One region of the Enterococcus sp. DIV1304_2 genome, then DNA from elsewhere that is predicted to be linked to it. Evidence: a T-box and tRNA genes for the amino acid it is inferred to sense, from the RefSeq annotation. Region 1 holds a T-box; the other holds one or more tRNA genes.

The links. The T-box of region 1 lies ahead of leuS (leucine--tRNA ligase). A T-box ahead of a tRNA ligase gene usually reads a tRNA of that ligase, here a tRNA-Leu.
Region 2: it has a tRNA-Leu gene. The T-box ahead of leuS (leucine--tRNA ligase) is inferred to sense a tRNA for this amino acid. The anticodon was not compared.

The regions. Positions count from the first base shown of each region.
Region 1 is NZ_CP187851.1:2,790,189-2,799,889, forward strand. It holds gene IGJ14_RS12890 (hypothetical protein) at 1-3,836, opposite strand, end outside; gene leuS (leucine--tRNA ligase) at 4,421-6,835, opposite strand; T-box leader at 6,926-7,138, opposite strand; gene IGJ14_RS12900 (LysM peptidoglycan-binding domain-containing protein) at 7,209-9,227, opposite strand; gene IGJ14_RS12905 (phosphatase PAP2 family protein) at 9,593-9,701, shown strand, end outside.
Region 2 is NZ_CP187851.1:1,153,386-1,163,086, forward strand. It holds gene IGJ14_RS05465 (LPXTG cell wall anchor domain-containing protein) at 318-665, shown strand; gene IGJ14_RS05470 (hypothetical protein) at 699-1,301, shown strand; gene IGJ14_RS05475 (hypothetical protein) at 1,400-1,924, shown strand; gene IGJ14_RS05480 (LysM peptidoglycan-binding domain-containing protein) at 2,035-2,649, opposite strand; gene IGJ14_RS05485 (DUF378 domain-containing protein) at 3,047-3,259, opposite strand; gene IGJ14_RS05490 (hypothetical protein) at 3,470-4,162, shown strand; gene IGJ14_RS05495 (hypothetical protein) at 4,259-4,534, shown strand; tRNA gene IGJ14_RS05500 (tRNA-Leu) at 4,681-4,763, opposite strand; gene IGJ14_RS05505 (hypothetical protein) at 4,828-4,989, shown strand; gene IGJ14_RS05510 (pyridoxal phosphate-dependent aminotransferase) at 5,124-6,341, shown strand; gene IGJ14_RS05515 (helix-turn-helix domain-containing protein) at 6,777-7,613, shown strand; gene nagA (N-acetylglucosamine-6-phosphate deacetylase) at 7,688-8,836, shown strand; gene IGJ14_RS05525 (MerR family transcriptional regulator) at 8,931-9,701, opposite strand, start outside.

The DNA of each region.
Region 1 (9,701 bases):
TTCTTCACACCAAGATCAATCTCTGTCAATTGTTCCGTATTGGATTGACTAACGACAGAACTCACTGACACTTGAACCGCACGTTCCGCATTGTTTTGGATCTGATAGGTTGGTGAGACGATACCATTGCTTTCTTTACTTTGAGCAAAGGACACATTCATTGGGATCGTCACGTCGATATACTCGGACGTATCTTCTAGGATCGTAACTTGACTGTTCATTGTCCGCGAATTTCTCTGTTGATCCGTCAAAGTAACTGTCACACCATACGTTCCCACTTCTAAATCTGCAAACGCGACATTGTTTTCATATGTAACTGCCACTTGAATATCTGGTGACAATGACCAGTTGTCGGTCGGATCACCATCTAGAAAATCTCGTCCGCTTGGAGCTGTTTGCCCCTTCGTAAACACTAATGGATCTTTTAATGTTCCGTCAGGTGCTGTGGTGTCTTCAATTCGAACTTTGGTTTTCTCAAATGTGGTCGTATTTCCTGCTTCATCCGTAGCATCCACCTGGAGCTCATAATACCATTCACCAGGACTATGTGGAGGCATGGTGTTTAACGGAACATTATTTGTTAACTTAATTGCTTCTCTTTCTGTCCAATTATCTTCTAAATCAATGAGTAACGAACGCAATTCTTCCTGTGTAAAATCACGCGTGCGCGTTGCTTCAAACACAGTCGTTGTCTGATTAATCGAACCTGTCGGTGCTTGCGTATCGATCACGCGATAGTTAACTGGATACTCCGTCTGATTTCCTCGGATATCTTGTAAACGGACGTTTGCGTCATAGACGGTCGTTGAAGGAGCAACATTGACGATACTCACAACTTCTCCATTATTATTTCGTAAAGAAAGGTCAATTTGATCGGTTGCCGTCGTATTATCTAATGGGTCCTCAGTAAAGAACCGCAATAAATCTGCTCTCGACAATTCGTTTACTCGACGTGCTTGAAAATCCACAGGTTGAGTAACGACATTTCCTGTCGGCCCTTCATTGTCTCCCGCAAGAAATTTGACTTCTTGCAAATCTGTACGATTTCCGTGTTGGTCTTCTAAACGAATATAGCCTGTATATTCTTGGAACTCCAAGTCATCCAATGCAAATTCATTTCCCTGACTATCGACCAATTCAATGCGGATATTTTCTGGTAACGTCCAATTATCTTCCGGTGTGCCATTGAAAAATCTTAACAGATCTGTTCGAGAGAACGTATTCGATGTAAGAGTAGAAAAGTCGATCACCTCGTTTTTAAAGTTAGCAGTTGGCGCCGTAGTATCCACTATCCTTGGCATAGTTCCTCTAAAAATATGTTCATTTCCAGCTTCATCGATTGCCGTGATATCCATTGGATGGTATGCACTTGGTTCATTTGGAGATAAAACATATAGGCGACGATGACTTTCTAAGCGAATATTTTCTGATAAGGTCCAATTATCCGAAATGCTATGAAATAGTAATCGTAATTCATCTTGGGTAAAATCTCGATGACGATTCGCTTCAAAAACAGTCCAGGTTCCTTTGGCACTTCCTGTTGGTGCTTGTGTATCGATCACGCGATAATTGATCATTTGATTTCTATTCGCATTACCTGCTTCATCTTCTACATTTAAAAATCCCGTATACGTTTGGAGTAAGTTAGGTGCTACTCCAGCAATCGAAGTAGACGTACCCAGCGAGTCAAGCAATGATAACTTAATATCATCATTCAAGGTCCAGTTATCCGACATCGAATCAACAAACGGTAATAACTCTGAGCGCTCAAGTCCTCCAATTCGTCGTGCTTGTAAATCTCTAGTAGTTGTATTTGTCATAACATCTGGAGATTTTGTATCTATTACACGATAAGTAACTGGTAAATCACGAAAATTACCAAATTCATCAGTTAAACGGATTGCTGCATCATAGACATTTGTGATTGACGGAGCAACATTTCTGATACTTACTGTATTCTCAGAACTATCGATTAATGAAATATCGATTTGATCCGTCGGTGTACTATTATCCACTGGATCATCGATAAAGAATTTCATAATATCTTCTTTCGTCAAATCATTCACTCTTGTGGCTTCAAAATCTACTGGCGTAGTCGTGACATTTGCTGTTGGTCCTTCGATATCTCTCAGATTAAATTTCACTTCCTGTAGCGCCGATTGATTCCCAAATTCATCTTCTAGACGAATATAACCTGTATGAACGCTATTTGATGGTTCTAGATTTTGCAAATTGATAACTTCCCCATTACTGTCTAACAGTTGAACGATAATTTCATCTCTTAATGTCCAATTGTCCTCCAAATCATTATTCAAAAATTGCATGATTTCTGAACGAGAGGGAATGCTTGTTTCAACATTAGAAAGATCGATTATTTCTGATTTCACTGTTCCTGTAGGGGCTAATGTGTCTATAATACGCATTCTTGTTTCGTAAAAATTTTGTGTATTTCCACTTTCATCTGTTGCATTTAGATTAATTAAATTAGTGGAGTTAGGTACTAATTCCGTCAAGCTTCTTGTAGCTGCCATTCTAATATTACTCAACGTAGACCAATTATCTTGAAGATTATTTATAACCGAACGTAATTCTTCCTGGTTAAAATCTCGGTGACGATTTGCTTGAATATCTGTCCATTCTGTTTTTTCCATACCTGTAGGCGCTTCAGTGTCTACGACCGTCACAGTTGTCCAAAATTGTGTGATTCCACCAGTGGAATTATTGATAAGATAAACTGGCAACTGATTAGTATAACCAGGGAACCAACCAGTTCCAAGATTTGAGGTGGAGAAACTCCAATTTCCTGGACCTGGTAATGTATGGAACCAACTTTGAATCACTTCTTGAGACAACGATTGGCTTCTCGTGGCCTGAACCGTCACATTCGCATGCACACCGACTGTTGGGACTTCTTCCTCATCTTCCGCATTCACTGTCAATTGTCCAATTGTTTCCCCCGTATAACTAAGATTCATCACATGTCTTGGGGTGGCAATGTGTGTGAACTGTGTCGCAACACCAGTCGTACCTAAACCGACATTTCCACGGATATCTAACGCTACGGTCGTGCTTGCCGCCTGTACTCTTGTGACTGTAAAATTGATCGTTGATGTAAAATTGGAATTGATTGTTACAGTAGCAGAGACACTCACCGCTGCATTACTTGACGAAATATTCGTTAGTGTGTATGTATTTCGGTGAGTCGAATGATTCCCATAATACATCTGTGTGTATAATTCATCGGGCATTCCGACAGAACTGTCCGTAACAATTGAAGAAATCCAGCCATTACTAGTACCTTGCCGCTGTACCATGGAATGTGTCGGTACAGTCACGGAGAAAGTGGCTGTCGAATTTGCCGCATTGCCTAAAGTGATAGTTCGATTGATGGCATTTTGCAAGACAGCTTGAATATAGGAGCTTCTCCCATGATTGGTTAGTTCTGCTACGTTCTGTGCAGTTAAATTCAGCCGTCCCAAATGGATAGATAGCGGACTTTCATCAAGTGGTGGCACTTCTTCTTGCGTTTCCACCGTCTCTATAGTCTCCTCCGTCGCTGGTGCTTCTGGAGGTGCTTCCATCGTCGGCACTTCTTCTGCCACTTCTGGTGGAGCTTCAGGAGTTTCCACTACTACTTCAGGCTCTTCGTGAGTAATTGGTGCTTGTTCTTCGACCACGTCTGTTGCTTCTTCAGATAAGTGACTTTCTGGCTGTTCTTCCATGATCTCTGTATTAGCTATCGACTCGTTTTCTATTGCCATTACCACAGAAGGTAGCAATGCCTGTTGAAACAATAGGAATGAGGTAGCGATAATCCGTATTTTTTTTGCTTTCAAAAATTCTCTCCCCTCTCTTATTTTTTGACAATGCATGTAATCATCTATCTTTTTGGATAAGCTGATTGAGATAAGTAATCGTTAAAACGAGCTACTCGATCGTAAGTTTTCTGCAAAGTTCAGCTATAAATAAAAGGTATGTAATTAGTTCAGGCACCTTCGCAAAAATCATTGCGAGTTTATGCAGGATTTTTATGTGGAATCAATGGTGTAAACCTGCTAAAAAATGAAAAAAAACTCAAAAAACAATAATGCAAATGCCATACAAATATTATCCATAATTTCAAAATACTAATAAAATCTTTTTTTACCGTTAGCAAGGTAAAAAAACATCCAAGACGTGAACGCCAGTTGCTCACTATTTTTTTCGACTTTACCTTTTACTTGTCTACACTAGATTAGTTACTATTCCTTGAACAAAAAGGGATAACTATTATATAGAGTAAAAATATGAAATCATCACTGATAATAAAATTTCCCTCAGATGGAAATTTATAAAAAAAACCACATTCTCATGAAATCCAAATGATTTTCATGAGAATGTGGCATCTCGTTTTTACTTTTTTTCTATTGGTGCTTACTTATTAATTTGCGACGATGTTGACTAATTTATTTGGAACCACGATCACTTTTCTGATTGTTTTTCCTTCTAATTGTTCTTTGATACTGTCATCGTCCATCGCTGTTTTTTCTAGTTCTTCTTTTGATAAGTCACGTGCAACACTGGCTTTGGCACGAACTTTTCCATTGATTTGGAAGACGACTTCTACTTCATCTTCAATCAAAGCAGCTTCATCATAAGTTGGCCATGGTGCATAAGAAAGATCTTGTTCATTGCCTAGGATCGCCCATAGCTCTTCACCGATATGTGGCGCGATCGGTGCAAGTAATTGTACGAATCCTTCGATATATTCATAAGGTAAGGCATCGACTTTATATGCTTCATTGACAAAGACCATCAATTGAGAAATCGCTGTATTGAAATGTAGATTTTCGTAATCTTCTGTGACTTTTTTAACTGTTTGGTGATATACTTTGTCAAGTTTACCGTCATTCAGTGTCGTGATACGATCACGCATTTTATTGTTTTCGTCCACGATCAAGCGCCAAACGCGATCTAAGAATTTACGGCTACCTTCTAAGCCATTTTCACTCCAAGCAATCGATGCGTCTAATGGGCCCATGAACATTTCGTAGAGACGTAACGTATCCGCACCATATGCTTCTACGACATCGTCAGGATTGACGACATTGCCACGAGATTTAGACATTTTTTCGTTGTTTTCTCCAAGGATCATTCCTTGATTGAACAATTTTTCAAAAGGCTCTTTTGTTGGTACCACGCCAATATCGTAAAGGAATTTATGCCAGAAGCGAGCATACAATAGGTGAAGTACCGCATGTTCTGCCCCACCAATATAAATATCTACTGGTAACCATCGTTCTAGTTTTTCATAGTTAGCTAATTCTTTTTTATTATGTGGATCGATATAGCGTAGGTAATACCATGAGCTTCCTGCCCATTGTGGCATCGTATTCGTCTCACGACGACCTTTTTTACCTGTTTCAGGATCAACGACATTGACCCACTCGTCAATGTTTGCTAATGGTGACTCCCCTGTTCCACTTGGTTGGATATTGCTTGTTTTTGGTAAACGTAGTGGTAATTCTTCTTCTGCTACTGTTGTCACTGTGCCGTCTTCCCAATGGATGATCGGGATTGGTTCTCCCCAATAACGTTGACGAGAAAATAACCAATCACGCAAGCGATAGCTGACTTCTTTTTTCCCAACGCCATGTTCTTCCAACCATTGATTCATCGCATCGATGGCTTCTTCTTTATTCAATCCGTTCAAGAAATCAGAATTGATATGCGCACCATCTTCTGTGTAGGCAGCTGTTGAAGTATCGCCACCTTCGATGACTGGTAAGATTTCTAGATCAAACGTTTGTGCAAACTCGTAATCACGTTCATCATGTGCCGGTACTGCCATGATCGCACCTGTTCCATAAGAAGCTAACACATAATCAGCGATCCAGATAGGGATTTCCTTGCCATTTACTGGGTTGATCGCATACGCCCCTGTAAATACGCCGGTTTTTTCTTTAGCAAGATCTGTTCGTTTAAGATCTGATTTTTTCGCTGTTTCTGCGATATACGCTTCGACTGCTTCTTTTTGTTCTGGAGTTGTGATCTCACGAACTAAGTCTAGCTCTGGTGCTAGCACGGAGTAGGTTGCCCCAAATAACGTATCTGGACGTGTGGTAAAGACCGTATATTCTTTGTCTGTGCCAGCCACTTTAAACGTGACATTTGCTCCGACTGAACGACCGATCCAGTTGCGTTGCATTTCTTTGATGCTTTCGGGCCAATCCACAAGCTCTAGGTCATCAATCAAACGATCTGCATAAGCGGTGATTTTCAGCATCCATTGACGCATTGGTTTGCGGATAACATCATAGCCACCACGTTCACTTTTGCCGTCGATCACTTCTTCGTTTGAGATCACTGTACCTAGTTCAGGTACCCAGTTCACAGCTACTTCTGCTTCATAGGCTAAACCTTTTTCGTATAATTTAGTAAAGATCCATTGTGTCCATTTGTAGTACTCAGGGTCTGTTGTGTTGACTTCACGATTCCAATCGTAACTAAAACCAAGTGAATTGATTTGGCGACGGAAGGTTTCAATATTTTTTTGCGTAAATTCTGCAGGGTCATTCCCTGTATCCAATGCGTATTGTTCTGCTGGTAGTCCAAATGCATCCCACCCCATTGGATGTAACACGTTGAAACCTTGACTACGTTTGAAACGAGCTAGGATATCTGTTGCAGTATAGCCTTCTGGATGCCCAACATGTAGACCTTGTCCTGATGGATATGGAAACATATCCAACGCATAGAATTTTGGTTTACCTGGTTCATCATGCGTATTGAAGATGTTATTTTTTGCCCAATATTTTTGCCATTTTTTTTCAATTTCTTTGTGATTATAGCTCATCTTGAACCCCCTATTTTGATGTAATGATCTGTTTTTCTTTTAGCATCTGGCCTTGAAAAACAAAAAAATCCTATAAAAAGATTGCTCTTTTTATAGGACGTAATCTACGTGGTACCACCTAATTTTGCCTTACTAAACAAGGCCTTGAACGTTGTAACGGTCGTCACCGCCTCTGCTTACTGGGAGAACTGTTCAGCAGGTGCAACTCAAAGGCGAGTTCAAAAGCGTCCGTACACATTTTCACCAACCATGTGCTCTCTAAAACTTTCGACTTTTTACTACTTCCTTTTCAAACGTTGATCAACTAAATTTTTAGTAGCTTCATAGTAACAAATATTATTGAATCAATCAACTATTATTTCAGTCAGATCGATTATTTTGCAACGATCAAACTTTGTCCTGGGTAGATAAAGTTATTTTTGATGTTGTTCCACTCGATCAATTGCGCCATTGAGATGCCATGGCTATCAGCTACACCCCAAACGGATTCACCTGCTTTGACTGTGTAACGTTTGCCATCATTAGACGTAGGTGCTGCTGTTGTATTTCCTTTTTTCACGACCACTTTTTGGCCTGGATAAATGAAATTATTTTTGATATTGTTCCATTCGATCAGTTGATCCATCGTGATGCCGTGTTTATCAGCTACCCCCCAAACGGATTCACCTGCTTTGACCGTATAGATCGTATCACCAGATGTTGATGTGTTCGTTGCTGCTGACGTATTCGGTGTGCTTGGCGCAGCTGCCGGCGTTGTTGTCGGTGTAGATGTTGGTGCTGCTGTACTACCACCTTTTACGATCAGTTTTTGACCTGGATAGATGAAGTTATTTTTGATATTGTTCCATTCAATCAATTGGTTCATCGAGATCCCATTTTTATTTGCGACGCTCCACACCGATTCCCCTGCTTTGACCGTGTAGGTGCCTGAGCCTTGGCTTGCTGTGTTTGAAGTCGTTGGATTATTCGTCGGTGTTGAAGGTGCTGGATTCGTTGATGCAGTGCTTGTTGCGCCACCATTTGAAACAACCAACTGTTGTCCTGGGTAAATAAAGTTGTTCTTGATGTTGTTCCATTGGATCAACTGTGCCATTGAGATGCCATGGGCATGAGACACACCCCAGACAGAATCGCCTGCTTTGACCGTATATTTTGCACCAGAAACTGAAGCACCTGTACTTGGTGTTGATGGTGTTGTGCTTGGTGTCGATGGTGTATTTACAGAAGCAGACCCACCATTAGAAACGATCAAGCTTTGTCCTGGATAAACAAAATTATTCTTGATATTATTCCATTGGATCAATTGTGCCATTGAGATGCCGTGGGCATTCGAGATACCCCAAACAGAGTCACCTGCTTTGACTGTATAACGCGTACCGGACGAATTGTTTGTTGTTGTTCCAGCAGAACTGCTGCCTGCAGAAGCTGTATTGTTTCCTGAATTTGTTGTTGAAGATCCGCCAGCTGTACCACCTTTGATCGTCAATTTTTGTCCTGGATAAACAAAATTATTTTTAATATTATTCCATTCAATCAATTGTGCCATTGAGATGCCATGAGCATTTGAAATACCCCAAACAGAATCACCAGATTTTACTGTGTACGTCGTTGAACCCGTAGTCGTACTTCCACCAGTATTTCCTGTATTCGTGCTTCCTGTATTTGTACTTCCTGTGTTACCTGTATTGATCGTATTGCCGCCGCCAGTAGTCGCACCACCGCCTGCATTTCCAGTTGCTGGTGTGTCATATTTGGTCAAGCCATACGTCATGATAAGATTGTTTAATTTTGTCGCATAACTTGGGTCTGTCGCATAGCGTCCTGTCAAATGGGCAGTAGCATCCGTATAAGAACGAGTATTACTCTTCCAAGCACCTGCATAGTAGTAGCCATTACCAAATGAAGTATTTCTAAGTACATAGGCATTGTCACTAAAAGACTCTGCGAAAGAAGGATATTGACGGAAAGGTTCTTTTTTCGTCACCCATTGGTTGTTCAAGAATTCAAGCGTGTCCATATAAACAGTTTGTCCTTGGTAGCTTCCTTTGATTCCAAATAAGTTATGATACGGTGCACGTGATAATGTACTGCCACCCCAACCACTTTCGACGACTGCTTGAGCGATCATTACTGAAGCATACAAATCATTCGCGTTTGCGATCGGTTGTGCAAATGTTGCAATTTCTGTGATAAATGCAGCGGTATTGATCCGAGAGTTCATTTGGATCGGTGTTTCATCCGCATTGACAGCGACTGATTGTAATACTGGTGCTACAGCTGAACAGCCCACCATTGCGGTTCCGACGATTGCCGCACTTCGCTTTACTTTACGGTAACGCTTTGCTTGTTCCAGACGTCTGCGTTCTTTTCGTCCTACTAATTCCTTTTGCATATACTATCCCCCATATTTAATTACTTTTATCTAGCCTTATCAATAATTATAACTTCTCTTAATATTTATTAAAAGTTATTTAAGACTATTACGTTGTTTTGTAATCTTTATGTAATCTTTCGTAATTTTTTGATTTGACGCTTTTGTTAACCCTTTAATCAAACGATTCCGAGTTATTAAATTATATATGACCACCTATTTTTTCAATTAAATATGTCGGTTATATTACTTGAGGGTTGCTATTACATTACAACTTGCATAACAATATATTTTTATTCATTGATCCAAGTGAACAGGAATAGAAAACTCTTGTTTTTCGTTCTTATAATAAATGCTATAATGATTGGGCATGAAGGAGGAGTTAAATGAAAAATAAAAGAATCTTCCAAATCTCAGCCGCAAGTTGCTTCTTGCTTTTTCTAGCGTTGAGTCTACTTGTCTTATTTCGCGTGGATCTATTGTCTAGTTTTGACC
Region 2 (9,701 bases), 1.4 Mb from region 1:
TATCGCTCAATTATTTCTTTTGGTGGGAATTATTAAGAAAAGTTCAAACTGATTGGTTAAAATAATATGTTATTTATTTTTTCTTGGTTTCATATGGACTCTATAATGCTATTTTATCACTGTTATATATGGGGTATTGGTCAATTATTGTAAGTCTGGTTTGTATTTGTTACTAAAATAAATAACTATATATTCTTATTTTATTTACCAAACTGGCGGTAAAACTTAGTTTTAAAAGTGCTGGTTTTTTAAGGATAATTGTTTTGTGGGAATCGTGTCGTTTATATTAGGAGGTGAAGGGTAAGATAAAAAAGACGATGTATTACATGATAGGTGTGTTGTTGTTATGCGTTATGAGTCCAACTGTCTATCATGCTCAACAATCAGAAATACAAACAGTTCATGTCGAAGCAACGATCGGTGATTTAGGTAATAGTTCCGAAAATCAAGACGACACAGGGCAGAGTACCCAAAATGAAGAACAGCAAGCTACAGGTCCAACATCAAACAAAAGTAAAGGTTCTTCCTCTAATTTTCCACAAACTGGGGAACGTTTGACCAATGGAATTGCTTTGATCGGTTTATTGCTTACTCTTTTTTCGATAGGATTGTTTTATACATTCAATCAAAAAGAAGAACGACTACAAAAAAATTTAGTGAAATAATATAGATTATTTCAGCAAGGAGAGAAATTCAATATGAAGAAGCTAAGTAATTTAGCAATTGTATCTACAATTTTATTAAGTGGTTTAGGACTTGGTTCAATGAACGCTGCTGCCAATGACTTGGGATGGATTCCTGGACAACCAGACAATTCACCGGGACAAACGATCAAAGGTGATGACAAAGCAGATGTTCAAGTTTCAGGATGGATCGGAGAATGGGATCCAGTTGATCCAGAAGATAAACGCTATATCGATATCACGATCCCAACGACTGTAAGATATGCAAATGCAATGGCAGAAGACGGAACGCCTCAACCAGAGATCGTTTCCCCATTATATGCAATGACAAATAATTCAACTTCACATAGAGTGATGATCGAAGTAGATAGTTTTGCGGAGACAAGCTCAACTGGGATCACTCAAGATTTGTTCTTTACACCATTAAATGAAGCAGCGGTTCGTTTGCAAAGTGCTTCTGGACAGTTCTTGAATACTCGTACTTACTTGACAACTATCGGAACAGGACAAACAAAATCCTTGAAATTTGAAGGAGCAATCACTAGTCCTTTCCAACAAGATGTTATTGTGACACCTGCATACACGATGTCATTCCATTTTTCTGCATTAGCTAACTAATCTTAGCAAAGTTGATAAGTATTCCATTACCTATTTTAGTAGAAAGAGTCTGAATAACAGACTTTTCAGTTATAATTTGAGAAAGGAGGTTGAGAAAAATGGCACATAGTAATAATATTGAAAAAAAGAATCATAGTAAAAAGAAGAGAACTTATATCTTGTTTTCTTTGCTACTCGTATGTCTTGTAGCAGGGATCGGCGGATACTTTTATTTTAATCAATCTCCTCCTCAAGTAGTGGCAGGATTGCCTGATTTAGATGATCATCTGTCAAGATTGAGTAATGAAGATATTTTAAAAGCAATGCAAGATCAAGTAGATAAAGACAAAATGCGTATTCTTTTGAAACATGATATAGAAGTTGATAAAGAAGGAAAAGCGAGTGTCGATGTACGTAATAATGGTCAGAATGCATTCAATATCCAAGTAGAATACTATCTAGCGTCAAATAATAAACAATTGTATAAATCAGGATTGATTCCTCCAAACAACCGAATAGACTCTATCCCTTTTGAGAATCTACCTGATGCTGGCAGTCATGATGTTAGAATTTTATACAATATTTATAACGAAGAAAAATTGGTCAATACAACAACGATCGATGGTACAATCAACATTAGTTGATCGCTGATTGAAGGTAACATAAATAAAAAATGGAAGGCTCTGAAAATAGATTATCTATTTTCGAGCCTTCCATTTTTTTATTTAACTTTTAACTCAATGATAAATTGTTCTTAGTACCAACCGTTAGCTAACCAGAAAGCCTTGGCTGCATCCCAAGAGCCATAACGAGAAGCCACATATTGTTCTGCCACTCTTTCTTGATTGGCAGCAGAGTAGTCACCGTTCAAGTAAGAAGAGTCTAATTGGTAACGGCCGATATAGCGTCCGTTTGTTGCTGTATAAGAACCGCTAGACTCTTTTTGTGCGATCCATTCTTTGGCATCGTTCGTACCAGTTGAAACAGCGACTTCAGTAGCTGGTGCTTGTTCTACAACTGGCGCTTGTTCTACTACAGGTGCTTGTTCCACTACAGGTGTTTCCACAACTGGCGCTGTTTCTTGAACAGGTTCCACAGGTGCTTGAGTAGCGACAGGTGCAGCTGCTTGCTCACCAGTAGGAATAGTTAATTCTTGACCTGAAAAAATCAGGTGAATGTTTGAGATTGAGTTAGCTTCGGCAATTGTTTGGATCAAGGAGTTGTCACCAACGTATTTTTGAGAAATCGTTGATAAAGTATCACCTGATTGAACAGTGTAGGCTTCGTCTGCGTGTGCAGAAGTACCCATAAATAATGCAGCGCCGGCGGCCAAAGTTGTTCCAAAAAGAATAGTTTTAAGTGATTTCATGAAAGATCTCCTTCGTATTTTAAAAAGTTATTTTGATTAGCTGTTTTCGCTAACGAGTAATACTTTACCATGGGATTATATTTCATAGGTGATAAAAACGTAACAGTTTATGACAAAGCTACCTTTTTTGTAATATTCAACGAAACATATGTAATCGAAAAACGCTTTCTTTCCTTTAATTAAAAGAATGTATGTTCTCTTTTTTTGATGAAAAAAATTAGTTAAGAAAATATTAAGCGGATAATAAATATGTTTTTTTCTATTGTAGAAGATAAAATGGGTGGCTATCTATCAGTCATAATAGCTATTCTTAAGCCTGTTGACGACAATACAAAGGAGTAAATAAAAAAACATGAAGCAAATGGTTGCCCCATGTTCTAAAAAAATCAAATCCCAATTATTGATGTTCTACACGATTGGAGATCATTGGAAAGAATTTCAAACAATAAATAGCACAAATCCCAACAATAATATATATAGCTTTAGCTAAAATAGTCGTAGAGCCGCCTGCAATCGTCGCAACTAAATCAAATTCTAATAAACCGACTAACAACCAGTTCAATCCTCCAACAATCAACAATGTTAAAGCGATCATATCTAATGTTTTCATTGAAATTACCCCTTTCCTATATGACATACTATTATTATAAAACAATTAAAGAATTTGTACTAAAATATTGCCTGTAATTTAATTTATAGTCCTTTCATTTCAACGTTTTATAGAATTTGAAAATTTAAAATAGATATGTCTTGACAATAGACAAGTAAAAGATTAGATTTAGCTGGTTATAAAATAATAATATTTATTAAGGAGAAGAACATGAAGAAAAAATGGATGATTACTGGATTGATTGCATTGTTGCTAGGGGCTATTGGTTATACGGGCACACGGTTTGCAGGAGAAGTTTTATTCTGGGGTGGAGAATCTGATATCACTAAGATCAACGAAAATTTAGAAAAACTTGATCAACAGTTAACAAGCCATGACCAAAAAATCACTGACTTAAATAGTCAATTAGCAATAAAAAATCAAGATCTTCAAAATATACAAACAAAAGCGCAAGAATACCAAACAAAGATCACTGACTTGGAAACGCAAAAAAGCCAATTGGTTGCTGAACATGCAAATTTACAAAACCAATTAACCAGTAAAGAAAATCAATTAAATGACAAACAAATCGAAATCAACAATAAGATCAATGAAATAACTCAAAAAATAAACGAAATCAATACCCTAAATAGTCAATGGAACACTAGACTCCAAGAAATCCAGGGCAAATATACAGAGATGCAAAGTACGGTTAATCAGTTAAACGAACAAATCAGCCAATTAAATCGAGAAAAAACAAATTTGCAAACTGATTTAGCAACCGCGAAGAAACAATTAGAAACTATTTCAGCAGAAAATAGTAATTTGAGAAGTTACATCGCACAATTAGAAAAAGCGAGAAACGATGCAAAGCAAACGGCGGAAAAATCTCAACAAATCGTTGATCGCCAAGTGCATAAGTAGACGTTAAAGATACTTTTTTAGAGTTGTTTTTCCAAGGAAAATCACTTGAAAAACGGAACGTTTGTTCGTATAATGGTGATGAGGGGAGAGATGACAATGGAAAGAAAATATGGAACAGTCTCAAAAATCAGAACGATCAAACTAGGGGAACGACCACTGATCCGTTTTACTTTAGGCTCAGAGAATTGCTTGATTGCTAATCATAGTCTTAATTTTATTGCCGATGTAGATGAAGGAATGAAGATATTTGTGAAAGGCTACTATAATAACCGTAAGCAATTTGTCGTCAAAGACTACACGGTATTAGAAAAACCAAACATTGTTGTCGCTTTTGAAAATAGTCTCTTCCCTAAACAGAAGATCATCAAATGAGAGAACAAAGTCAATGTTCGATATCAAGAACTAATGGATTACTCTTATATAGGTAGAAAAATTGTAAGTTGACTCGATGAACTGCCTTGTTTTTTTAATAACAAACAAAAAAACTCATGGCATAAACCATGAGTTTTACTTATTGATGCAGACGATGGGATTTGAACCCACACGAGCTTACGCTCACAAGACCCTCAATCTTGCATGTCTGCCGTTCCATCACGTCTGCAAGAAACAACACTTTAATCATAGCGAGTAACGAAATAGATGTCAAGATATGAAAGAGGAAAATCATGAATAAATATGATGGGGAATTTTCAATTTTAGGAATGGTGGCAGGCATTATCATTGGATCTGCATTTGGACAATTGACTATGGGGATATTCTTAGGTGTGATTATCGGGATCGCTATGGATTGGGCAGCAAATCTTTGGAACGATCGGCATGAGAAATAAAAGTAAAAAAAGTTGATTTTCATCTAGGATTTCTTTAAAACGGTGGCAAAATCCAGATGAATGGAGTATGATATGGAAATAAATGGGTATAATCAGAAATTTCTAACTTTTTTGAAACGAGGGATTGGATCACTATGAGAGAATTTGAAAAATCCAACAAATTAGAAGGCGTAAGTTACGATGTCCGCGGACCGGTTCTTGAAGAAGCAGAACGAATGCAAGAAGAGGGCATCAGTATATTAAAATTGAATACGGGAAATCCAGCACCATTTGGATTTGAGGCACCAAATGAAGTGATCCGTGATTTGATCATGAATGCCAGAGATTCAGAAGGCTATTCGGATTCAAAAGGGATTTTTTCTGCACGAAAAGCGATTGAACAGTATTGTCAATTGAAAAAATTTCCAAATGTGACGATCAATGATATCTATACTGGTAATGGGGTCAGTGAGCTGATCACGATGTGTATGCAAGGGCTATTGGACAATGGCGATGAAGTATTAGTGCCAATGCCAGATTATCCTTTATGGACAGCTTCTGTTTCTTTGGCTGGAGGAAAACCAGTTCATTATGTATGCGATGAACAAGCCGAATGGTATCCAGATATTGAGGATATCAAATCTAAAGTTACCAGCCGGACAAAGGCAATCGTGATCATCAATCCTAATAATCCAACAGGAGCTTTATATCCGAAAGAGTTATTAGAAGAAATCGTGAAAATTGCACGAGAACATCAATTGATCATTTATTCAGACGAAATCTATGATCGTTTAGTGATGGATGGCTTAGAGCATATCCCGATTGCGACTTTAGCACCTGATCTATTCGTTGTCACATTGAATGGCCTATCTAAATCACATCGTGTGGCGGGATTCCGTGTCGGCTGGATGGTGTTGAGTGGTGACAAATCAAATGTAAAAGGCTATATCGAAGGGTTGAATATGCTTTCCTCTATGCGTCTTTGTTCAAATGTCCTGTCACAACAAATCATCCAAACTGCCTTAGGGGGCTACCAAAGTGTGGATGAATTGCTATTGCCTGGTGGACGGATCTACGAACAAAGAGAATACATTTATAATGCAATCAATGATATCCCTGGATTATCAGCGGTTAAGCCGAAAGCAGCTTTTTATATCTTTCCAAAAATCGATACGAAACGCTTCAATATTACCAATGATGAGCAGTTCGTATTAGATTTTCTGCACGAGCACAAGATTTTACTTGTTCACGGAGGCGGTTTTAACTGGCCTGATCCAGACCACTTCAGAATCGTTTACTTACCAAAATTAGACGATCTAAAAGTAACGGCGAAAAAAATGCGTGAATTCCTGACAACCTACCAACAAAGATAGGAAATATCATAATTTGGCTGTTGTGCGTGTGTATTAAGTAGGTAGTATTAAGCGTAAGCGAGTAACTGATGGAACATATCAAGATTTTATGAAGTAAGTGAATCACTATAACAATTGGAATCAACGATTCTTATGGGCGTTTGCTTACTTCACTAAATCAACCGTTTTTGTCTGAGTTTTATTTTCATTTGACACCTGTAAATAACCAGTTTCGAGTAAGAGCCAACGAGTAGTAAAAACGATGTGATTGGTAACTTTTTTTATAAAGTAAATACGACTTCACCTAAAAGCCGTCCCGATACCGAGGCGTTTTTTTAATGTCAATTTTTGAAAAATGATTCGTTGCTTTTGGACTTTTCTTGAAGTTTACAAAGTAGTCAAGTACAATACATGTAGTCATGCGAATACGCATATTTTTTTGAGAGGGGGATACTTATGGAAGCATTAGTCGATTCCTTTGGTACGATCATCAAAGAAATCCGAAAAGAACAAAAAATGACTCAACAAATGCTTTCACAAGGCATTTGTTCTCAAAGTGTGCTGAGTAGAATCGAAAATAACGAAGAGTTACCAAATGTATTAGTGATGGCTCAGATCTGTCACAGGCTTGGTGTAACGATCGATTATGTCATGAACTTATCCAAGGACAAGATTCGAGCAGCAACTAGACAGTTTGATCTTCTGGATCTTTACTTTTTAAAAAGAGATTATCGTAAATTAGAACAAGAACTAAAATCAGCGAAGGTGACAGAGAATCTCTATTCAGCTGAGGATTTTCAACGGTATTATTATTATTTAGGTGTTTGTGAATTTACATTAAGGAAAAACCTAGTAAAGGCACTTAGTTACTTGAAAGAAGCATTGACTTACTCCAGCCAAAAAGATCGGACACATGTCTGTGATATCGAGATCCAATTGATCAGCTGTATTGGGAAAGTCTATGGGGTTGCAGGGAGAAGTACAGAAGCAAGATATTATTTAAGTCGTAGTGTCCAACTCTTGCATGATACGATCAACGAGCACAACAAAAGCGAATTGACCCAGATTTTTTATAATTATGGTAGTTTTCTATTTCATCAAGGAGAACGCCAAGCAGCCCTTGAACAAGTGAATCAAGGGATTCGTTGGGCACAAGAAAAAAATAGCTATTATTATTTAAATGATTTATTTATTCTAAAAAGTTTGATCTACAAACAGCAAAATGAACTATCAAAAGCATTGTTTTATGAAGAATTAGCTCAAGCAGTAAAAAAGATTGCTAAAAGTATATAAATGGTGTAGACCATTCTTGACTTCTTTCGTAAATAAGAGTAATTTAAAGGTAGATCATCAAAGGAGAGAATAGAATGAGAACTTATATCTATGCTGACAAATTCTTTTTAGCATCTGGTGTGAAAAACACTGGATATCTTGAAATCACTGATGGGCTTTTTGGCGAATATCTTTCAGAAAAACCAGCTGGTGAAGTAACGATCATTGATCAAAGCGGTAAATGGATCGCCCCTGGACTTGTAGACACACATATTCATGGGTTTATGAATCACGATGTTATGGATAATGACGCAGAAGGAATCAAAGCTATGTCAGAAGGTTTGTTATCTTGTGGGGTAACTGCCTTTTTACCTACAACATTAACCTCTAGTAAAGAACGTCTAAGAGATGTAGCAGAGACGATCGGAAAAATGTACCATGAAGCTCCTGGCGCTAAAATCAAAGGGATCTATTTTGAAGGACCATTCTTTACAGAAGAGCATAAAGGCGCGCAAAACCCAAGTTATTTTGGCGACCCTGATTTGGCAGTCTTCAATGAATGGCAAGAAGCTTCAGGCGGATTGATCAAAAAAATCGCATTAGCACCAGAACGCGCAGGTGTCGAAGAATTTGTAAAACAAGTGACAGATGAAGGCGTTGTCGTTGCTTTAGGTCATAGTAATGCAACGATCAATGAAGCACAAGCAGCTGTTGAAGCAGGTGCAAGCGTGTTTGTTCATGCGTTTAACGGGATGCGCGGCTTGAACCATCGTGAGCCAGGTATGGTCGGCGCATTATTATCATTGGATCACGTATTTTCTGAGTTGATTTGTGACGGTCACCATGTCCATCCAAATGCAGCACAGATCCTGATGGAAAAAGCAGGACATGAACATGTGGCTTTGATCACGGATTGCATGATGGCTGGTGGAATGCCTGATGGTAACTACAATTTAGGTGAGTTCCCAGTAGTCGTAAAAGATGGAACGGCTCGCTTAGAATCTGGAAATCTAGCTGGAAGTATCCTAAGATTAAAAGAAGCAATCAAAAATGTCGTAGATTGGGGCTTAGCTACACCAGAACAAGCCATTATGATGGCTACGTACGTTCCTGCAGTTAGCTGTAAGATCGACGATACATGTGGAAAGATTGCTAAAGGAAGAGATGCTGATTTCATCGTCTTGAATCCTGACATGACCTTAGATGCCACTTATTTAGATGGTGTTGAACGTTATCATGCGTAAAAAAGAATAAATGAACAGCCAAAAGGAAGAAGCAACTCGTAGCTTTACTCTCTTTTGGCTGTTTTTTTGTGGTGTTTTTTAGATAAATAGTTGGTTACTGGATCAATACTTCTAAGCGTGTAATAAATTCATTCTGGTCATTGGTTTCATGGAAATCTACGAGATAGAGTTCATAAAATGGACTTTTTAATTCTAGTTGATGTGTTTGTGCATATTTTTTCATTTCTTGAATGCCTGTGACTTGTTGCTCATAGGCTCCTTGGTAAGTGTAGGTCAAGTATTTCCCGGATGGTAACGTAGACACCTCATTGATCAAAGAGGCAGTTTCTGGATAGAAATAAAAGACTTGATAAGCAAAAGAATCTGACTCTTCATGTAAGATACTTCCAAATAAATTTTGATTGTTGGCACTGAGGTGTTTCTCATGTTTTTTATGCAGTTGTTTCAATGCGTAATCGACATCATCACTAGTCGTCATTTCATCGTCTTTGATGACTTGACGTAATTGATGTTCCATCACGATCGGTTGATTGAATGGAGTATCTTCTACTTCATAGATCAACTGTAAGCGATCATCTAATAAGGCGATTTTTTCTTTTGATTCTGCAATCAACCGATGCAAAGAATCAATTTCAAATCGTAAAAGTTCTTTTGTTCGATCGATATTTTTATTATTCAGATATTCGACGATCTCAGGCAAAGAAACATCAAAATATCGCAGATCGCGAATCGTATTTAGTTGTTCTAATTCTTTGTACGAATAATTTCGATAACCGTTGTCGTCATAATCTGGTTGGATCAAACCGATTTTTTCATAGTAACGTAAAGTATGTGGGGTAATATCATATAATTTTGCTAATTCATT